Regions from separate parts of the Arthrobacter sp. TMP15 genome, predicted to be linked through region 2. Evidence: riboswitches for the same ligand, from Rfam matches in the RefSeq annotation. Region 2 holds a riboswitch; each other region holds the start of a gene.
The links. Region 2 has a riboswitch for thiamine pyrophosphate ahead of AAFM46_RS09255 (bifunctional hydroxymethylpyrimidine kinase/phosphomethylpyrimidine kinase). Riboswitches for the same ligand answer to the same signal wherever they lie in the genome.
Positions count from the first base shown of each region.

Region 1: another riboswitch for thiamine pyrophosphate. It lies ahead of thiO (glycine oxidase ThiO); the one in region 2 lies ahead of AAFM46_RS09255 (bifunctional hydroxymethylpyrimidine kinase/phosphomethylpyrimidine kinase).
Region 3: another riboswitch for thiamine pyrophosphate. It lies ahead of AAFM46_RS00740 (ECF transporter S component); the one in region 2 lies ahead of AAFM46_RS09255 (bifunctional hydroxymethylpyrimidine kinase/phosphomethylpyrimidine kinase).
Region 4: another riboswitch for thiamine pyrophosphate. It lies ahead of AAFM46_RS02770 (3-oxoacyl-ACP reductase); the one in region 2 lies ahead of AAFM46_RS09255 (bifunctional hydroxymethylpyrimidine kinase/phosphomethylpyrimidine kinase).

Region 1 is NZ_CP154262.1:2,846,314-2,850,989, reverse strand. It holds gene AAFM46_RS12730 (NAD-dependent epimerase/dehydratase family protein) at 1-577, opposite strand, end outside; gene AAFM46_RS12725 (WHG domain-containing protein) at 719-1,411, shown strand; gene AAFM46_RS12720 (DinB family protein) at 1,510-2,091, shown strand; gene thiE (thiamine phosphate synthase) at 2,182-2,862, opposite strand; TPP riboswitch at 2,877-3,003, shown strand; gene thiO (glycine oxidase ThiO) at 2,998-4,248, shown strand; gene thiS (sulfur carrier protein ThiS) at 4,245-4,484, shown strand; gene AAFM46_RS12700 (thiazole synthase) at 4,541-4,676, shown strand, end outside.
Region 2 is NZ_CP154262.1:2,088,458-2,093,133, reverse strand. It holds gene AAFM46_RS09260 (Rne/Rng family ribonuclease) at 1-1,254, shown strand, start outside; TPP riboswitch at 1,364-1,462, shown strand; gene AAFM46_RS09255 (bifunctional hydroxymethylpyrimidine kinase/phosphomethylpyrimidine kinase) at 1,453-2,991, shown strand; gene rplU (50S ribosomal protein L21) at 3,412-3,720, shown strand; gene rpmA (50S ribosomal protein L27) at 3,780-4,037, shown strand; gene obgE (GTPase ObgE) at 4,183-4,676, shown strand, end outside.
Region 3 is NZ_CP154262.1:166,954-171,629, forward strand. It holds gene AAFM46_RS00720 (Na+/H+ antiporter subunit E) at 1-604, shown strand, start outside; gene AAFM46_RS00725 (monovalent cation/H+ antiporter complex subunit F) at 604-879, shown strand; gene mnhG (monovalent cation/H(+) antiporter subunit G) at 876-1,238, shown strand; gene AAFM46_RS00735 (DUF4235 domain-containing protein) at 1,325-1,585, opposite strand; TPP riboswitch at 1,794-1,911, shown strand; gene AAFM46_RS00740 (ECF transporter S component) at 1,958-2,608, shown strand; gene AAFM46_RS00745 (ATP-binding cassette domain-containing protein) at 2,611-4,185, shown strand; gene AAFM46_RS00750 (energy-coupling factor transporter transmembrane component T) at 4,182-4,676, shown strand, end outside.
Region 4 is NZ_CP154262.1:627,492-632,167, forward strand. It holds gene nrdE (class 1b ribonucleoside-diphosphate reductase subunit alpha) at 1-727, opposite strand, end outside; gene nrdI (class Ib ribonucleoside-diphosphate reductase assembly flavoprotein NrdI) at 724-1,206, opposite strand; TPP riboswitch at 1,431-1,524, shown strand; gene AAFM46_RS02770 (3-oxoacyl-ACP reductase) at 1,596-2,360, shown strand; gene AAFM46_RS02775 (LLM class flavin-dependent oxidoreductase) at 2,377-3,711, shown strand; gene AAFM46_RS02780 (zinc-binding dehydrogenase) at 3,797-4,676, opposite strand, start outside.

The sequences.
Region 1 (4,676 bases), 760 kb from region 2:
TGAATGAGTGCGGGATGGTGCTGCTGCCTAGGAGCTGTAGGGGCTTGCCTGTCAGGATGCGATGAACCATACGCTCGCCAGCATGGGCCCCGCGTACCAGCGGACCAAAAAAATCGGAGGCCACCACGCTCACTGTGGGAGTTTTCGAGGCGGCTCGAGCGGCCAGCAGCTCTGTGCGGACCCCGCGCTTGCCTCCGCTTGCCGTGCGCGAGCTGGTCTCGGTCATAACTTTTTCCGGGGTGTCATAGGCGTAGAGGCTTTCCGGGAAAACCACGAGCGCACCCGACTCTCCCGCCACGGCAAGGACCGTGCGTTCCGCGCCCGGCAACTCCTTGCGCCAGGTATCTGCCCTGTACTTTGAGCCATGAATGCAATGGAAGACGGTGTCAGCATCCACCATCGCGGTGTGCAATTGTGCGGGTTCGCTAACGTCAACCCGGCGACGCTCTATCAAGGGGTGTTCCGGGCCCGAGCCTGAACGGGTCAGTAACCGCACGCTATGGCCGGCACTGGCAAGTTGCAGGGCCACGGTGGCGCCAACGGGTCCTGCCCCAGTGACAATTTTAACGTTTTCCATGAGGTCTCAATTCAGGTAATCTTTCATCTTTTCAGTAAAGAGCGGTGCTCTCGCTTTAACTATCAAGCCTACGGGTTGAAATTGTCAAGAGCAGTGCTCACTTAAGTTGACGGTGGTCTCGAATAGTCTGAGAATAGAGCTATGAGCCAAACACCGCGGGAACGGGCGCGAACGCAAACCATGTCGGAAATCCTCACCATTGGGCGCCATCATCTTGAATTGCACGGCGCCGCTGGGCTCTCACTCCGGGCCGTGGCGCGTGACCTAGGTGTAGTTTCTTCTGCTGTTTACCGGTATGTAAAGAGCCGGGATGAGCTGCTGACTCTCTTGGTGGTGGATGGCTACAACGCACTGGGTGACGCTGTGGATGCAGCAGTTGGCGCGGTACCCCAAAATGATTTCTCAGAGCAATTCCGAGCGTGGGGTGGAGCTATTCGGCAATGGGCTTTGGCTGAGCCGGCGCGCTATGGACTACTTTTTGGTTCACCTGTGCCAGGTTACGACGCCCCGGCGGAACAAACGACCCAACCAGGCACGCGGGTTGTGGTTTTGCTCATACAGATTCTGCAACGTGCCTACGAATCCAAGGCTCTGACGGCTCCTGTCAAGGAAGGAAGTCCACCGCTGGCTGCTGATTTCGAGCTAATCAGGGCGGACATGGAAATGAGCGTCCCAGACCATGTTTTTGCTTCGGGTGCATTGGTGTGGGTATCCGTTTTTGGAGCTGTGAACTTTGAAGTGTTTGGCCAGTATGGAACATCGACGTTTAGCGATCCAATAGCTCTTTTCGAGTCGCATATGAAGTTGCTGGAAGAATTGGTTGGCTTGCGGTAGCGTCCTAGCCACCGACAGTGCCACCTGGCTGGCCAGCGCTGCGGTCATGCCACCATGCAGCGATACTCCGGCGCGATGATGAGCAAAAAGTGGGCACCATGAATGAAAAAGATGATCTCCTGAAGTACCTGCGAAGTCAGCGGGCAAACCTGCTGGCAAAGCTTGAGGGACTCAGCGACTATGACGTCCGCCGGCCGATGACGCCCACAGGAACAAATCTCTTAGGCCTTCTCAAACACGTGGCCAGTGTCCAGTTGGGATATTTAGGCGTGGTTTTTGACCGTCCCAGCAATAGAGAAATGCCATGGCTAGCAGCCGGTGCACCCCAGGACAGCGATCTGTGGGCCGGACCCGACGAGAGCCGCGCGGACATTCTTGAACTGCATGAATTCTCCGCGTTGCACAGCGACAGGACCATCGAATTGCTGACGCTGGACACCGTGGGTGAGGTGCCCTGGTGGGATCCTGCGAGTCGGCAGGTGATACTGAGCCGGATCATGGTCCATGTGTGCGTTGAAACCGCCCGGCACGCCGGCCACGCGGATATCCTGCGCGAGCTCATTGACGGGGCAACGGGTAATGGGCCGCTGGATCGAAACACCTCAACTCGTACGGCGGAAGAATGGTCTGCTTATCGAGCGGAATTGGAGGCTGTTGCCAGCCGCCACCGGCTCAACTAGACCGGGCCCCTTGGCAGGATCACTCTTGGCATGAGGTCTCTTCGCAGGAGGTCCATCAGCAACGAGCGTGGCTGCGCGGCGTTGTGAAAGTTACCCCAGTGCGGGTAGCCGGGAGAGCAGTTCTGCGGCAGCCGCCGTCGGATCTTGGGCGTCAGTAATGGCCCGGACCACAACAATGCGAGACGCGCCAGCGTCCACCACCTGATCAACGTTGCTTAGATCCACCCCGCCTATGGCAAACCAAGGCTTGGTGGTGTGCAGGGATGCGGCGTGCTCAAGCAAGGAAAGTCCCACGGCGGCACGGCCCGGTTTGGTGGGGGTGGCCCATAGCGGTCCCACGCAAAAGTAATCGGCGTTCGGGTCGGCAGCAGCTGCGGACACTTGCTTGGTGTCATGGCTGGAAAGCCCCAGGGAAACACCTGATCCCACGAGTGAACGCGCGGCTGGCAACGGCAGATCCTGCTGGCCCACATGGAAAACGGGGGCACCGCTGAGCATGGCAATATCGGCACGATCGTTCACGGCCCACAGTTTGCCGCACTCCTGCGCCACAGAACGCAAAACTGTTAGCAACTCCAGTTCCTGAGCGGCCTCGATGGACTTGTCGCGCAACTGAATGATGTCCACTCCGCCGGCGAAGGCAGCCTTCAGGAAATCGGCAAAGTCGCCCTGTTTTTCCCGCGCATCGGTGCACAAATAGAGTCTGGCGTCCTTGAAGGAAGTGGCGGGGGTTTTCGCTGTGCTGTCATGGATGACCGATAATCTGCTCATGTCTCATAGACTAGTGCAGTACCGCGGGAGCCAGTGAAGCTGGTTGAGAGGGCGCCGAAATGTGCCGACCGAAATACGTCCCGTGCGGGCGTGGAACCTGATCCGGATCATGCCGGCGTAGGGAAGGAGAGCGTAGTGGCAACTTTTGAAGCCCAGATTCTGAGCACCGACGTGGCTGTCATTGGTGGCGGCATTATTGGACTGGGCATTGCGTGGGAAGCCCAGAAAGCCGGGCATTCTGTGAGCATTATTGACCCGGCACCCGCCACCGGAGCCACTTTTGCGGCCGCCGGAATGTTGGCTCCCGTGAGCGAACTGCACTATCAAGAAGATGACCTGCTGGAACTCACACTAGCCTCGGCTGCACGCTGGCCAGCATTTATGGCCGCCATTCCCGAATCTGGCCATACAGGCTTCAACACGTCTCCAACACTGGTACTGGGCGCAGACCCAGCTGACCGCAAGGCGCTGGCCGACCTCCGCGAGGTCCAAACCCGTCATGGTTTGGAGGTATCTCAGCTGAGCATCCGTGAAGCTCGCGTTCTTGAACCAATGGTGGGGCCACATATTTCTTGCGCCTACAAAGTAGAAGCCGATCATCAGGTGGATCCGCGAGCCTTGGCTGCAACACTACGAGTGCAACTGGTGAAAGCCGCCGTGGCGGCCGGCCGAAACAGTGCAGAGCAGACATTCATTGACCAGTCCGCTACGGCTTTGCTACACAAAGATCCCAGTAACTCGCACTCGCCCGTGACAGGGGTAAAACTGGCGGACGGCCGTGTTGTTCATGCCAACGAGGTCATTGTGGCCAATGGGTTGGGCGCTCCGGAACTTCACGAGCTGCCGGAGGGCCTCAAGCTGCCTGTCCGTCCCGTATACGGAGACATCCTGCGCCTTCGGGTTCCCAAACATCTTCATCCGCTGACCACCGCAACTATCCGCGGACTGGTTCGTGGGCTGCCCGTCTATATAGTGCCGCGGGCCGATGGGAGCGTTGTCATTGGCGCCAGTAGCCGTGAAGACGGATCCGCCGGTGTCAGTGCGGGCGGAGTTCACCAGCTCCTCCGTGACGCCCAAGTGCTCTTACCTGCCGTGGCCGAACTGGAATTACTTGAAATGAGTGCCCGCGCCCGCCCCGGCACCCCGGACAATGCGCCGCTGTTGGGACGAGTTGGTGACGGCAATGGCAGGGACATTCCCGGGCTCATCATCGCCACAGGCTTCTTCCGGCACGGAGTCCTGCTGACGCCCATAGCGGCCCACATCACCCGACAATTGCTGGGCAACATCACAGATCTGGCGTGGGAACAGTTCCGCCCAGACCGTTATTCACCTGCACTGCAGCACTCCCGTCCTGCGGGCACACCTTCTAAGGAGTCACCATGACCACCATTAATATCAACGGCACTGCGCAGCCTTACACGGTTGGAACCACTGTGGCGGATCTTGTGTCAGTTATAACAGGGAAAGTATTGCTGCCCTCTGGGCAAGCGGCCGACGGCGGACGGCTGGGTGTTGCTGTAGCCCGGAACGCCGGAATTGTGCCACGCAGTCAGTGGGCTGCCACAGCAGTTGAAGTCAACGACGAGTTTGAAATTGTTGCAGCTGTGCAGGGCGGCTAACCACAGGTTGGAATAAATATCATGTCAATCAACCCCATTTTTGAAAGTGAAAGCTCATGACTGAACCCCTTACCCACCAAGACGCTCTGATAATTGATGGTGTGGCACTTGGCTCCCGGCTCATTATGGGCACTGGCGGGGCGCCAAGTCTGGCAGGACTTGGCGCTGCACTGATTGCTTCCGGCACGCAGC
Region 2 (4,676 bases):
ATCAACAAGGCGCTGGAACGCAAGGTCTTCCTGCCCTCGGGAGGTTCGTTGGTGATCGACCGCACCGAAGCTATGACAGTGGTCGATGTCAACACCGGTAAGTTCACCGGCTCCGGCGGAAACTTGGAAGAAACAGTGACCAAGAACAACTTGGAGGCTGCCGAGGAAGTAGTTCGTCAGCTGCGCCTGCGTGACATTGGCGGGATCATTGTCATTGACTTCATCGATATGGTGCTTGAATCCAACCGGGATCTGGTGCTGCGCCGCCTGGTTGAATGCCTGGGACGCGACCGCACCAAGCATCAAGTTGCCGAGGTGACCTCACTTGGATTGGTTCAGATGACCCGCAAGCGTATGGGTACAGGCCTCCTTGAGGTCTTTGGCGAGCAGTGCCCAACCTGCGTGGGTCGCGGCATGGTCACGCACGAGATTCCAGTGGAGCATCGCCGTACGCATAGTCCTGCTGTGGAGGTTGCGCAGACCCATGCCAGCAAACCGGAGCATCGCGAGAACGAGCGCACGGCCAATAGGTCTACCCGCAGCGAACGTAAACGCAACCGCAACCGCGGGCAACAGGCTGAGTCGCAGCACCCGGAAAGCACTCCTGTGCAGTCACCCGATGAGGTTACCGAAGCAGAGAAAGTCCAGAAAGCCCACGCTGCCCGTACTGCTTTGGCGAACATTGCGGCAGCTGCGGCTGCTTCACATCATGAGCACGACGGGGACGAGTCACACCGTGGCGCTGCGGCCGTAGCAACAGCAATTGCGCAGAGCGCCACAAGCTCTGGCGGCAACGTAGGTGTCAAAGGCGACGTAAAAGCAGAAGGTTCAGAAACCTCCGACGGCGCAACTCTCACGTTGGGTGGGGAAGCCATTGAACTCCCTCGTGGGCATCGTAGTGAAAGCAGCGCAAACGTACAGGCAGGCAATGCTGACCATGCGGCGGCGCTGGCGGATCTGGCACAAGCTCTAGACCAGCTGGTGGCTCCCGGCCAGGACCAGCATCATGAGACGGTGGCGGACTCCAACGGTGGTAACCGTTCGCGTGCACGTCGGGGACGCCGCAACCGCAGTGCACGTAGCGCTCAAGGTGGTGCCGACATGGTGGTTGAAACTTCTCATTACGCTCCTGCAGGTCAGGGTTCCGCTCCGCATCTGAGTACCGCGGCAGCTATTCCGGCACCTGCAACGACTGTAACCAAAAGTAGCGAACCGATCATTCTCGGTGTGGGAGTGCCCGCTTCAGAGCTCTGATGCTGACACTGCCGGCCCGGAACCTGCGTTAAAATGTGCGTGCAGAACGCAGTTTTTGACATTGGCTCTGGGCCGGTTTTCTTTAAGCGTCACGGCTGGGGCTAGGGTGGAGATCGACACGGGGTGCCATGCCATCAGGGCTGGCTGAGAGAATACCCGTTGAACCTGCCCGGTTAGAACCGGCGAAGGGATGTCCCATTGAGTACCTACGCAACAGTTTCTTCCACTTCTGAAACTGGGCAACGCACCACCGTGCCCGCAACTGTGAAGCACCCCCGGATCCTGAGTGTTGCAGGTTCTGATTCATCGGGCGGTGCCGGTATCCAGGCTGACATTAAATCTATTTCAGCCCACGGTGGATATGCAATGACTGCCATTACGGCATTAACTGCGCAGAATACGCGGGGAGTACAAGACATCCATACTCCACCGGCAACTTTCCTCACAGCCCAACTGGACGCTGTAGCTTCCGACGTCACCATAGATGCCGTGAAGATCGGCATGCTTGGCACTGAAGAAGTCATCAACGCGGTGAGAGAGTGGCTGGCGCGGACCCGGCCCGCCGTGGTTGTACTGGACCCGGTCATGGTGGCTACTAGCGGAGACATGCTTGTGGCCCCGGCCGCCCGTGAAGCTTTACTGGAACTCATTAAAAGTTCGCACCTAGTGACTCCGAATCTCCCAGAGCTAGGGGTTCTCCTTGACCAACCGGAAGCTGCAAGCTGGCAGGCCGCCGTTCAGCAGGGTAAGGAGCTGGCCGCGACTCATGAGGTCTTGGTGCTCGTGAAGGGCGGGCACTTGGCGGGGGAGCTGTGCCCCGACGCACTGGTTCACCCTGACGGTGTGGTCAATGAGTTCATTGGCGCTCGGATAGATACCGTGAATACTCACGGAACCGGGTGCTCATTGTCGGCGGCAGTGGCTACTTTGCAGGCTCAAACTGGTGATTGGATTGCCAGCGTCCAGCAAGCCAAGGAGTGGCTGGGTAGGGCCCTTGAGACATCCGAGGTGCTAGAGGTTGGCTCCGGTGCAGGCCCCGTCAACCACCTGCACGCACTGTGGGAGAACGCAGCGCCTGGAGCCGGGCAATTCAGTGCAGCATTGTGGGCGCACATCGAACCCCAACGACAAGCAATTTTCGCTCTTGAGTTCATTAAGGAATTAGCCGCCGGTACGTTACAACGCAACCACTTTGCCTATTACCTGGTTCAGGATGCGCTGTACCTGAGCGCATACTCGCGTGTCCTTGCCCGTGCCAGTTCCTTGGCCCCAACCGAAATGGAGCAGAAGTTCTGGGCGGCAGGGGCACAGAATTGTCTTGAAGTTGAATTGCAGCTGCACCGCAACTGGCTCAATGGGCAGCCCGCAAATCCGCAACAGGGCCCGGTGACAAAGCACTACGTGGACCATTTGCAAGGTGTTGGATTCTCCGGCAGCTATGCGGAAGTGGTTGCCGCAGTTCTTCCGTGTTACTGGCTGTACGCAGAAGTGGGGCGTGTGCTGCATGCCGATTACCTATCCTTTTCGGGCGAACATCCCTATGGCACGTGGCTGGCGACATACGCCGACGACGACTTTGCTCAGGCAGCGGCCACAGCCGTGAGCATCATGGATACGGCCGCGCGCAGGGGATCGGCCCTGGAAAGAGAACGTATGCGGGCCGCCTTTGCGCATTCTGTACAGTACGAGGTGGATTTTTTTGCGGCACCGCATCAACACGTTCCAAGCGAGATCTAGGCACACTTGTCTGCAAAGGTGATCAACGCCACTGGTGATTGCCTAAGAAAACGGCGCGTCACGGTCCTAAATGAAGAAAAACGGTGGCAACCACGCTAAAGTTGGTGAGTACGGTTTCAGGAACCCCGGAAATTGTCAGTCAAAACAATGTTTTGGCAGACGCGCTTCGGAAGCTCGAAACCAGTCTCATTTGCTCCCGGAGCCAGAATTAGCGTATTCTTGATCTTCGGTGCTTACGCCAACACCTAGGGCAACCACTCCATGGCAGAACTCCATTGAGGTCCACGGCGTTGAGGCACATAGTATGCACCCCGCGTTTGTTCTTTTCTAGAACTGCGGCGCATGCGGTTGGCAGCGATCAAATACGATCCCTGCCGGCATAAAAATTTGTAATAAACGTCGAGAGAAGTGAGTTCCCCAGTGGTGTACGCGATTGTCCGCGCAGGCGGCCGTCAAGAAAAGGTTTCCGTTGGAGACCACGTGACCATGAACCGCGTCCCCGGTGGAGTTGGCAGCACACTTGAGCTGCCCGCTTTGCTCTTGGTTGATGGTGAGAAAATCACCACAGCCGCGAAGGACCTGGCTAGTGTAAAGGTTACGGCTGAGAAGTTGGAGGATCTTCGCGGGCCGAAGATCGTCATTCAGAAGTTCAAAAACAAGACCGGTTACAAGAAGCGTCAGGGCCACCGTCAGGAACTGTCCAAGGTCAAGATCACCTCAATCGCTTAATAAGCGTTTTGAAGTTCGATCCACTTAGAATCTTTTAGTCAAAAGGCAGGCATTTTCAAATGGCACATAAAAAGGGTGCGAGTTCCACTCGCAACGGTCGTGATTCAAACGCCCAGTACCTCGGCGTAAAGCGCTTCGGCGGTCAAGTTGTCAAGGCAGGCGAAATTATTGTTCGCCAGCGCGGCACACACTTCCACCCCGGTGAGGGTGTTGGTCGTGGCAAGGATGACACATTGTTTGCATTGGATGCAGGCGCAGTCGAGTTCGGTCAGCGTCGCGGACGCCGCGTCGTAAACATCGTCGCTGCTGCACTCTAATACCAAAGCTTTTCCAGTGGAGCGGGCCGCATGGCTCGCTCCACTGGCTTTTAACACAGTAATACCCACCGGCCGGCATCAGGCCCTAGCCCATTACAGGACTAGAATGAGTGCGCAATAGCAAGATCTATTCAAGGAGATTTTAGTGGCCAGCTTTGTTGACCGGGTTGTTCTGCATGTATCCGGCGGGACTGGCGGCCATGGCTGCGTGTCGGTTCACCGGGAAAAGTTTAAGCCTTTGGGCGGGCCCGACGGCGGTAAAGGAGGCGACGGCGGTTCTGTCACCATCCGTGTGAGCGATCAAACCACCACCCTGTTGGATTTCCACCACGCCCCGCACCGCCACGCTGGTAACGGACAGCCCGGTATGGGGGACTGGCGCGATGGAAAAATTGGCGAGTCGCTGGTCCTTGATGTACCCGACGGCACAGTCGTTAAAGATAAGGAAGGCAACGTGCTTGCCGACCTTGTCGGGATTGGCACCGAATACATTGCTGCCCAGGGTGGCCAAGGTGGCCTGGGCAACGCGGCCCTTTCCTCGCAGAAGCGCAAAGCTCCCGGCTTTGCGCTGATGGGAATCGAAGGCGACGAGCGCGATGTTGTCCTTGAATTGAAATCGATTGCAGATATTGCCTTAGT
Region 3 (4,676 bases), 1.7 Mb from region 2:
GGTGTGGGGTGCTCTGTGGCAGGATTTCAGTGCGGGGAACCTTCTTTTTGGTGCGCTGATATCGCTCGTCGTTTTCCAAGCGTTCTATCTCCCACCCATTGAATTGAGCGGCCGATTCAATGTCCTGCGTGCAGTGACTTTCTTGCTGTGGTTCCTCAAGCAGGTCACCATTGCCAGCTTTCAGGTCCTGTATTGGGCCGTTATGAAGGGCCCACGCATACGCAATGCGGTCATTGCGGTGCCTTTGCGCAGCCCCTCGGACCTGCTCATGACGGCAGTAGGGCACGTGTTGTCGCTGATTCCGGGTTCACTGGTGGTTGAGGTGAATAGAGGTTCGGCGACGCTTTATGTTCATGCGATGAACGCACCAACGGCGGAAAGTGTTGAACAGGTCCGTGCAGGTATTCAGGATATCGAGGCCCGGCTAATCCGTGTCATGGGGACCCAAGCTGAACTCGCGGCCTTGAAATCGGAGAAGGCAGGGGAGTTAATGCTTACGCACGCGGATCGCGTCCGGGCACTAGCGAATCACTCCGATGCCGAAGCTCATTCCCACGGACGAGAGGCCACAACGGCTACGAAAAAACGTGAAGGTGAGGGATAATGACGGTCCTGGAAATTATTGCAATAATCGTCGCTGTGGTGCTCTCATTGGCTGGCGCTGGGACTATCTACCGTATTGCCAAGGGGCCGTCTCTGCTTGATAGGGTCATTGCCGCAGATGTTCTACTGGCCATTTTTGGAGCTGCGCTGGCTACGGAAATGGCTGTGAACAAGCACATGGACAACCTGGCACTCTTGGTGGTGCTAACAGTGATCGGCTTCTTAGGGTCAGTTACTGTGGCTCGATTCGTGGGACATAAAAAGGAGGATGCATGAACACTTTTCTAGATGTGCTCACGGCCATCTGCCTGCTCCTTGGTGCTCTCATGAGTCTGGCAGCGGCCATCGGGCTCTTGAGATTCCCGGATCTGATGAGCCGCATGCACGCTGCCACGAAACCACAGGTTTTAGGTTTATTGTTGATGCTTGCAGCCATGGGATTGCAACTGCGTTTATGGGTGCTGGCGCCGATCCTGCTTGTCGCGTGGCTCTTTCAACTTCTTACCGTTCCGGTATCAGCGCACATGGTGGGACGCGCCGGATACCGTACCAAGCATCGACGTCCGGAACTGCTCAGCGTTGATGAACTCGATGAGGTTGTGGCTGCCGTGATCGAGGACGCCTCACCCAACTAACGCGAGTTGCCACTTGTGGTGTCCACAATTGCGTTTTGGACACCACAAGTGGCAACTCGCGGTCGTGGGGTGAGAGCCGCGGGCGCCTAGACCTCTTCTGGGTGTTTGTTGAACCGTGCTATCGCTTTTTGAGTGGTCCGGCTGGCCAGTGTCTGGATTATGGCTGCAACAACCGAAGAAACCAGCGCAAACGTCAGCGCTGAACGGAGACTATTCTCTAGATCAGCTCCGTCCTTGGGCGGCTTATTGCCCGTGCTCTTTTCCCAAGCCTTATCAACGAGTTTGCTGGCCAAAAACCCGGCACCCAGGCTCACTCCGGTTCCAAGCAATTTGAAGACGATGTTCATGAAGGACTCCTTTAGTCTTTTCGGGCCCCGTGGCGGGCAAAACCTTAATGTTAGCCTAGCCGCTCCCTTCCCTCCACAGGGGCCCTCTGCATGTTTGTGCAAATCCGTGTTCGCACAACTACGATGCGCAGAGCTTCTGCCGTGTGACTTCATCGTGGTTCACGCATTGTCCCTCTCTACATGAGCGAGGTATGATGAAGCCGCAATTCAAACACGACAGGGGAGCGTCTACCCGACCCGGGTATCGACGCTGAGAGTGCGGTTCGCCGCAGACCCTCGAACCTGCCCCGGCTAGTACCGGCGAAGGAAGTCGAGTTCTCTTCGGCTGCGCGGAAATACCGCCGCAACCGCCCCTCCTGAAAAGGAGGAAACATGAGCAAGTCATTAGCGGGCGAAAACGCCAGGCAAAATCAAAACACACCTAACAACGCTGCACCAGCCAAAAAGAGCACGTGGCGTGTAGTGGATATTGTTGTCCTCTCAGTGCTGGGCGTGGCCGTGGGTGTTATTTTCTGGCTCTGGTCCGCCGGCTACGGGTTGATCAGCGCACTCTCGATTGCCTTTCCACCCGCCGGGGCCCTGTACGGCGGCGGCTGGTTGATCGCTGGCATCCTGGGTGGGCTTGTGATCCGCAAACCGGGCGCCGCCTTGTATTGCGAACTCATTGCCGCAGCCGTTGAGGGTTTGCTGGGCACACACTTTGGATTCACTGTACTGATCTCCGGACTGGTCCAGGGCCTGGGTGCCGAGTTGGGCTTTGCACTGTTCCGCTACCGCAAGTTCAACCTCCCCGTAGCAGCATTGGCAGGGGTGCTGGCTGGGTTGGCCATGGGCGTCAATGGAGCCTTTATTTATAACGTCGCCTGGGCAATTGAATGGAAGCTGGTCTACGTTCTGTTCTCCATGATCTCCGGTGCGCTCATTGCCGGACTGGTGCCGTGGCTGGCTGTGCGCGGACTAGCCCGCACGGGTGCGCTGGCGAATCTGCCATCCCGGGGCGCTGCCACAGAGCGAGCGGTTTAGTCATGGCTGGTGTGCAGAACCGCGGAGCACCGGCGCGAGTGAATGCCAAGGGCTGGGGTTGGCAGCATTCCGGCCGCGCTGCCCGGGCCGTGCACGGACTGGATCTGGTGATCGAGCCGGGTGAGCGGGTCCTGCTGTTGGGGCCTTCCGGGGCCGGAAAGTCCACTTTGCTGCACGCCTTGGCTGGTGTCCTGGGAGAGAACGAGGACGCGAATGAGATCGGTGAACTGCTCATAGATGGCCGTCCCGCAGTGGAATCCCGCGGCCGGGCAGGGCTCATGCAGCAGGACCCGGATGCGCAGGTGGTCCTTTCGCGTATTGGTGACGACGTTGCCTTTGGAGCGGAAAACTTGGCAGTCCCACGGGATGAAATCTGGCGCCGGGTCAATGCAGCGCTGGAATCTGTTGGTCTTGATCTACCGTTGGATCATTCCAGTTCCGCCCTCTCCGGTGGGCAAAAGCAGCGCCTGGGGTTGGCCGGAATGCTGGCTATGCGCCCCGGTTTGTTGTTACTTGATGAGCCCACAGCCAATTTGGATCCCGCGGGAGTTGTGGAGGTGCGCGACGCCGTTAGTCGTAGTTTGGCTGAAACCGGGGCAACCTTAGTGGTTGTGGAGCACCGGGTGTCGGTCTGGTTGGATGTTGTGGATCGGATCGTGGTGCTGGCCCCAACACGGCTCGGTGAACCTGGCGGCGTCCTTTTTGACGGCCCGCCCGCCACGGTTCTTGCGCAAAGTAAGGAGCTCTTGGCCGGTGCAGGGATTTGGGTACCTGGGCATATCCCAGCGGTTCGGCCGCGCACGCGTCCGCAGTTCCAGCATTCCCTGGACGACGGCGGCTCCCCACTTCTCCTTGAAGCGCACAATTTGGCTGTCTCCCGCACCAAAAGTCGACGCAAACATCCTGTGGTGCCGGCCGCTGTGGTGCCATCCGTGCTGGTGCGGGCAGGGGAAGCCCTGAGCGTGACAGGACCCAACGGTTCGGGAAAATCTACTCTGGCACTGACGTTGGCGGGACTGCTGCCGGCTGTTGGTGGCGAGCTAACAGCCTTACCTGAGCTGGCACGAGGGGCCGGAATATCCCCAGTGAAGTGGCGGGGCAAGGAACTGATTAGCAGGATTGGCACCGTTTTTCAGGAACCAGAGCACCAGTTCGTTACCGGCAGCGTCCGGGACGAGCTGCTTTTTGCCCCGAAACTACTGGGCCGTGGTGGAGATTCCGTGGACGAGTTATTGGTGCGGCTGCGGTTAGAGCATCTAGCGGAGGCGAATCCGTTTACTCTTTCTGGAGGCGAGAAACGGCGACTGTCCGTGGCGACGGTTCTGGCGGCCAGTCCGCAAGTCCTGGTGCTGGATGAGCCCACTTTTGGTCAGGATGCCAACACGTGGGCGGAGCTGGCATCGTTGCTGCGCGAATTACTTGATGCAGGAACTGCCGTGGTGTCTGTGACACATGATGCCGCATTTAGTGCCGTCCTGGGCGGGGACCGCCTGGTACTGGGGGCCGGCGTTGAGCCGTTTGAAAGTGCCCCTCCTGCTGCCACAAAAGACGAGCTAACGAAGCCGGTGCGGCGATGAGCGCGCAGATTATCCAGACCCAGCGCTCAGCGGCCTGGCTGGCGCAAATCAACCCGCTGGCGAAGCTGGGGGCGGGGATGTTCCTGACCGTGGTGCTGCTGATCAGTGTGGACTGGGTCTCGGCCACGGTTGCGCTGGTGATCGAATGTGCTTTGCTGCCGCTGGCCGGTGTGAGCGCCCGGCTGCTCTTGCTGCGCGGCTGGCCCATTCTCATTGCGGCCGTTGTGGGCGGGTATGGCACGGCGTTGCTGGCGCCCAAAACCGGGGAACTGCTGCTCGCCTTCGGCCCAGTCACTTTTACCTCCGGATCCTTGGAAGCCGGTGTGGCAATTGCCTTGCGTGGTTTGGCGGTAGCTTTGCCTGGCATCATTGTCCTTTTCTCCACCGACCCCACGGATCTGGCCGACGCCTTGGCGCAGAAGCTGCGCCTTCCGCACCGCTTTGTACTGGGGGCATTGGCAGCCATGCGCCTGGTCGGACTGCTTGTTGCT
Region 4 (4,676 bases), 1.5 Mb from region 2:
TCTTCATAACCGGAACCACCCCTGAGGCCTGATTCTGAACCTGCTTGATAGGCGCGCCTGACTCGCGCAGGTTCGTCATCAGCAAGGCAACGCCGCCACCGCGTTTGGAGAGCTGCAGCGCGGAGTTTACGCTGCGACCGATGGATTCAAGGTTGTCCTCCATACGCAAGAGAAAACATGAGACCATTTCACCACGCTGCTTCTTTCCGGCATTCAGGAACGTGGGGGTTGCGGGCTGGAATCGGCCGGAGATGATCTCCTCAACTAATTTTGTAGCAAGCTTCTCATCCCCTGCGCCTAAGTAGAGTGCGGTGGCGACCACGCGATCGGCAAAGTTTTCCAAGTAGCTCTTGCCATCGAAGGTTTTTAGTGTGTAAGAGGAGTAGAACTTGAAAGCGCCCAAGAAGGAAGCGAAGCGGTGATCAGCCTGCTGAGCCTGGGCATAGACCCCCTTGACGAAGGACCAGTCATAAGCGTTGATGAACGCTTCCTCGTAGTAGTCATGCTTAAACAGGAAAGCAATTTTTTCCTCGAGGCTCTCAAAGTGGGCAGTGTTTGGGATGACGTCCTGGCGGAAGTATTCGCGCAGGGCCTGTTGATCCTTCTCAAGTTGGATTGAGCCATCCGGTGCGAAAAGGTTCAACTGCGCATTAAGTGCGTGGTGCTCCTTCCGGGTTCCAATGCCTTTGTGCAAGGGTTTTTCGGCTATTACAACGGTGGAATTCATAGTTGATCCTTTTCCTTGGTGGCGGCCTCTGCCCAGAACCGGGTGAGGCCCTCATTGACTCGTTCAACGTCATAGTCGGTGCCCAGCAGTTCGAACCGATACAGCTCAGGGATCTTGCATTTCCCGGCGATCACGGACCCTGCCAAGCAGTAGTCCTCGCCAAAGTTTGTGTTCCCAGCGGTGATAACCCCTCGCAGGAAACCCCGATTGACCGGGTCATTGAGGAAATTGATGACTTGTTTGGGTACCGCTCCCTCGCGTGCACCACCGCCATAGGTGGGGACCACCATGACAAAAGGGCGGGTGAGTTGGATCTGGCCTTCCAGCTTGGGACGCAGCGGTATTCGTACGGAATGACGGTCCAAACGCTTCACAAAGCGCAGCGTATTTTCAGAGACGCTTGAGAACACCACAAGATCCGAAGATGCTCTGCGACTGGGGGGATTAAAAGCCGCCGACTTGGCTCTGTCCTGGCTCACTAGGGTTCCTATCTGTTTTAGCGATCCGCCTCAAGACCACTACATCTAGTGGCTGTAACTCTAAAAGACGCTGCATCTAGTAGTATCATTAATCTGAACTTAAAAGTTAGGCGCACCGAAATTATTGTTCTCTCCGTCTGCCCCAGTGGCGTTTTGAGGTGTGTGAGAATTAGGCCGAGTGAGGCGTGCGTAAGGGCCCTGGCAACCGTGGTAGCTTGGGTTCTGGACACGACACGGGGTGCCGCATTGCGGCTGAGAGCTAGACCCGTTGAACCTGATTTCGATAATCCGAGCGAAGGGATGCCGGTCCAGAACAAAGGCCATAGCGCTCGCAGCAGCGTGGGAATCGTGCTTTTGGGCATCCTTTTACTCATATGAAAGGTGCACACATGCTGATCAAAGACCAAGTTGTACTCATTACCGGCGCTGGGCGCGGACTCGGCACCGACGTGGCCCGTTCCTTTGCCCGTGAAGGCGCCCGCCTGGTGCTGAACTACCGCAACAGTGAAGTCGCCGCGCAGGAACTAGCCCGTGAATTCGGTTCAGAAAAAGCGATTGCGTTACGCGCAGATGTCACCAATGCTGGCGAGGTGAATGCCATGGTCGCTGCGGCAACCGAACATTTTGCTACACCCATCACCACGGCGATCAACAACGCTTTGCCGGACTTTTCTTTCAACGGCGACGGCCGTTCTAAGGCCGAAGAGATTTGCTACGAGGAATTTCGGGCACAATTTGCCGGAGTTGTGGGAGGTGCCCTGAATACCATCCAGGCAGTAGTGCCGGGAATGAAGGAAGCTGGGTTTGGCGCCATCGTTAACGTTGGCACAAACCTGTTCCAAAACCCCGTGGTTCCATACCACGACTACACCGCGGCGAAGGCTGCCCTGCTGGCGTTGACCCGGACGTTCGCGGCCGATCTAGGACCATCAAATATCCGCGTCAACATGGTTTCAGGTGGGCTGCTGCGCACCACTGACGCCTCCGCAGCCACGCCAGAGCAGGTTTTTGACTTGATCGCCGGCGGAACGCCGCTGCGTAAAGTCACCACTCCAGCCGAATTTGCCGATGCCGCACTCTTCTTCGCCTCACCGTGGTCCCGAGCCGTGACGGGGCAAAATCTTGTGGTCGACGGCGGACTGGTCATGAACTAAGGACGGGGGAGTTCTCATGAACAGCACACGAGAATTACATATCAATGCTTTTCTTTTCGGGGCAGGGCATCACACAATGGGTTGGCGGCACCCGAATTCCAGTGCCGAGCGGGTAGGTGAGATTTCCTATTTCGAGGAACTGGCGCAACTGGCCGAAAGTGGCTGCCTTGACGCCATTTTCTTCGCGGACGGGCACGCCATCAACCGGACCTACACCGCGGGAGTGCCGTGGCTTCTGGAGCCCATTACGGCTCTGAGCGCCATAGCCAGGGCCACCAAAAACATTGGCTTGGTCACCACCGTTTCCTCAAGCTTTTATACACCCTTCCATGCTGCACGCATGCTTGCCTCATTGGATCACATCAGCGGTGGGCGAGTGGGGGCAAACATTGTCACCTCCATGTTTGATGCTGAAGCCCAAAATCATGGGTTGGCGGCACTGCCAAACCATGCTGACCGCTATGAAAGGGCTGATGAGTTTGTCCAAGTAATCCAGACGTTGTGGGATTCATGGTCGGATGAGGCGCTTCCCGCTGACAGGGAGAGCGGGACCTTTATTGATGCGGAGCAGATTCAACCGATCAACCATGAGGGCAAATACTTTTCCGTGAAGGGCCCGCTCAACGTTCCGCGTCCTCCGCAGGGCAGGCCGGTGCTTTTCCAGGCCGGGTCCTCGGAAGTAGGGCGAGCATTCGCGGCTCGATTTGCCGAGGCTATCTATTCTGTTTCTTGGGATAAGGACTCGGCACTAGAGTTCGCCACCGATATGCGAGAGCGCCTAGCTGTTGCCGATCGTTCTCAAACCGTGGTTCCAATCCTGCCTGGACTAGTCACCTATGTGGCACCAACCCGGGAAGGGGCGCTGGAGAAGAAACGCGCACTTGACGCTTATCTGGATATTCCAGCGGCAATCGCCCAACTGAACGTGTTTACCGGCCAGGATTACCGAACCCATGGGCTTGATGATGCGGTGGCTCCGCTGCCGCCAGCGGCGACGTTCACGGGCCCGCAGGGGCGGTACCTGACAGTGCAACGAATTATTGAAACCAAGGAGCCCACATTGCGGGAACTACTGGGCTTCCTGGCAGCCGGAGGTGGTCATGCCACCATGATTGGCACGCCCACCGAAGTTGCCGATGAAATTCAGGAGTGGTTTGAATCTGGTGCTTGTGACGGGTTCAACCTGATGTGTCCGGCCTACCCGGACTCCCTGAAGGATTTTGTTGACTTGGTAGTACCGATTTTGCAGGACCGTGGGATCTTCCGAACCGCATACCCGGGCAGTACTCTGCGAGATAATTTGGGCCTGTCCCGGCCTGAATTGAAATCTTTTGCCGGGCACACTACCTAGGGCGGTTTAGATTGACTCGGCTAGCCGGCTCAACCCGACTAGCCGAGTGAATCTCAGGCGCCACGTGGCTAACTATTGGTGCTGGTTAGGGGTGCAGCATGATCTTGCCGGTGCGGCCAGGAACAAAGTTTGCCCGGGCCGCATCCTGGGCATCCTCCAGTGAATAACTTGCCTCAACGGGAAGGGTTAGTGCTCCGGAGGCGAGCCGCTCAAGGAGTTCCTTCATGAGGGCACCGCGTTCTTGGGCCGGCATGGATGTGCTGACTTTGCTACCCCAAAAACCACGGATGGTGACCTGTTTGAAGATGACATCTGAGGAACTGATCTCCATGAGCGGGGAGTTCATGGCGCCAAACACCACAAGCGTGCCATTCTCCGCCAGCAGTGAAAGGACGTCCCCGCTGGCCCGTCCACCAACGGAGTCAACGCCAGAAGTAATCGGGGCACCATCGGCGATGGCACGAACGCGCTCAGCCCAATCGTCAGTATCCGTGGCAACGACGTTGCCGATTCCCTGATCAGCGAGTTCCCTGACGCCTGCGCTTCGGCGCACTAACCCAATAACGTTGATGCCGCGGGCAGTTGCTAGCTGGGCTAGAAGTCGGCCAACAGTGCCGTTGGCAGCATTTTGTACCAGCCAATCACCCTTGTTGAGTTTCAGTGATTCAAGGAGACTGATGGCGCTGAACGGCATCGACACCAGTTGGGCCGCTGCCTCATCACTAATGCTGTCATCGACAGGGAATACAGCTGCAGCTTTTGCAATGAAGTACTCAGCCCACACGCCAAAAGTGCCGCCGGTGCTCACACGTTGGCCCGGAGTAAACCCGGTGACACCTGTGCCGAGAGCGTCAATGACCCCCATGGCCTCGGTTCCGGCACGGGCAGGCAGCTCGGGTTTGAAGCCGTAGCTGCCACGGATGGTGAGTAGATCGTGGTTGTGAATCGTTGCCAAAACCATGCGG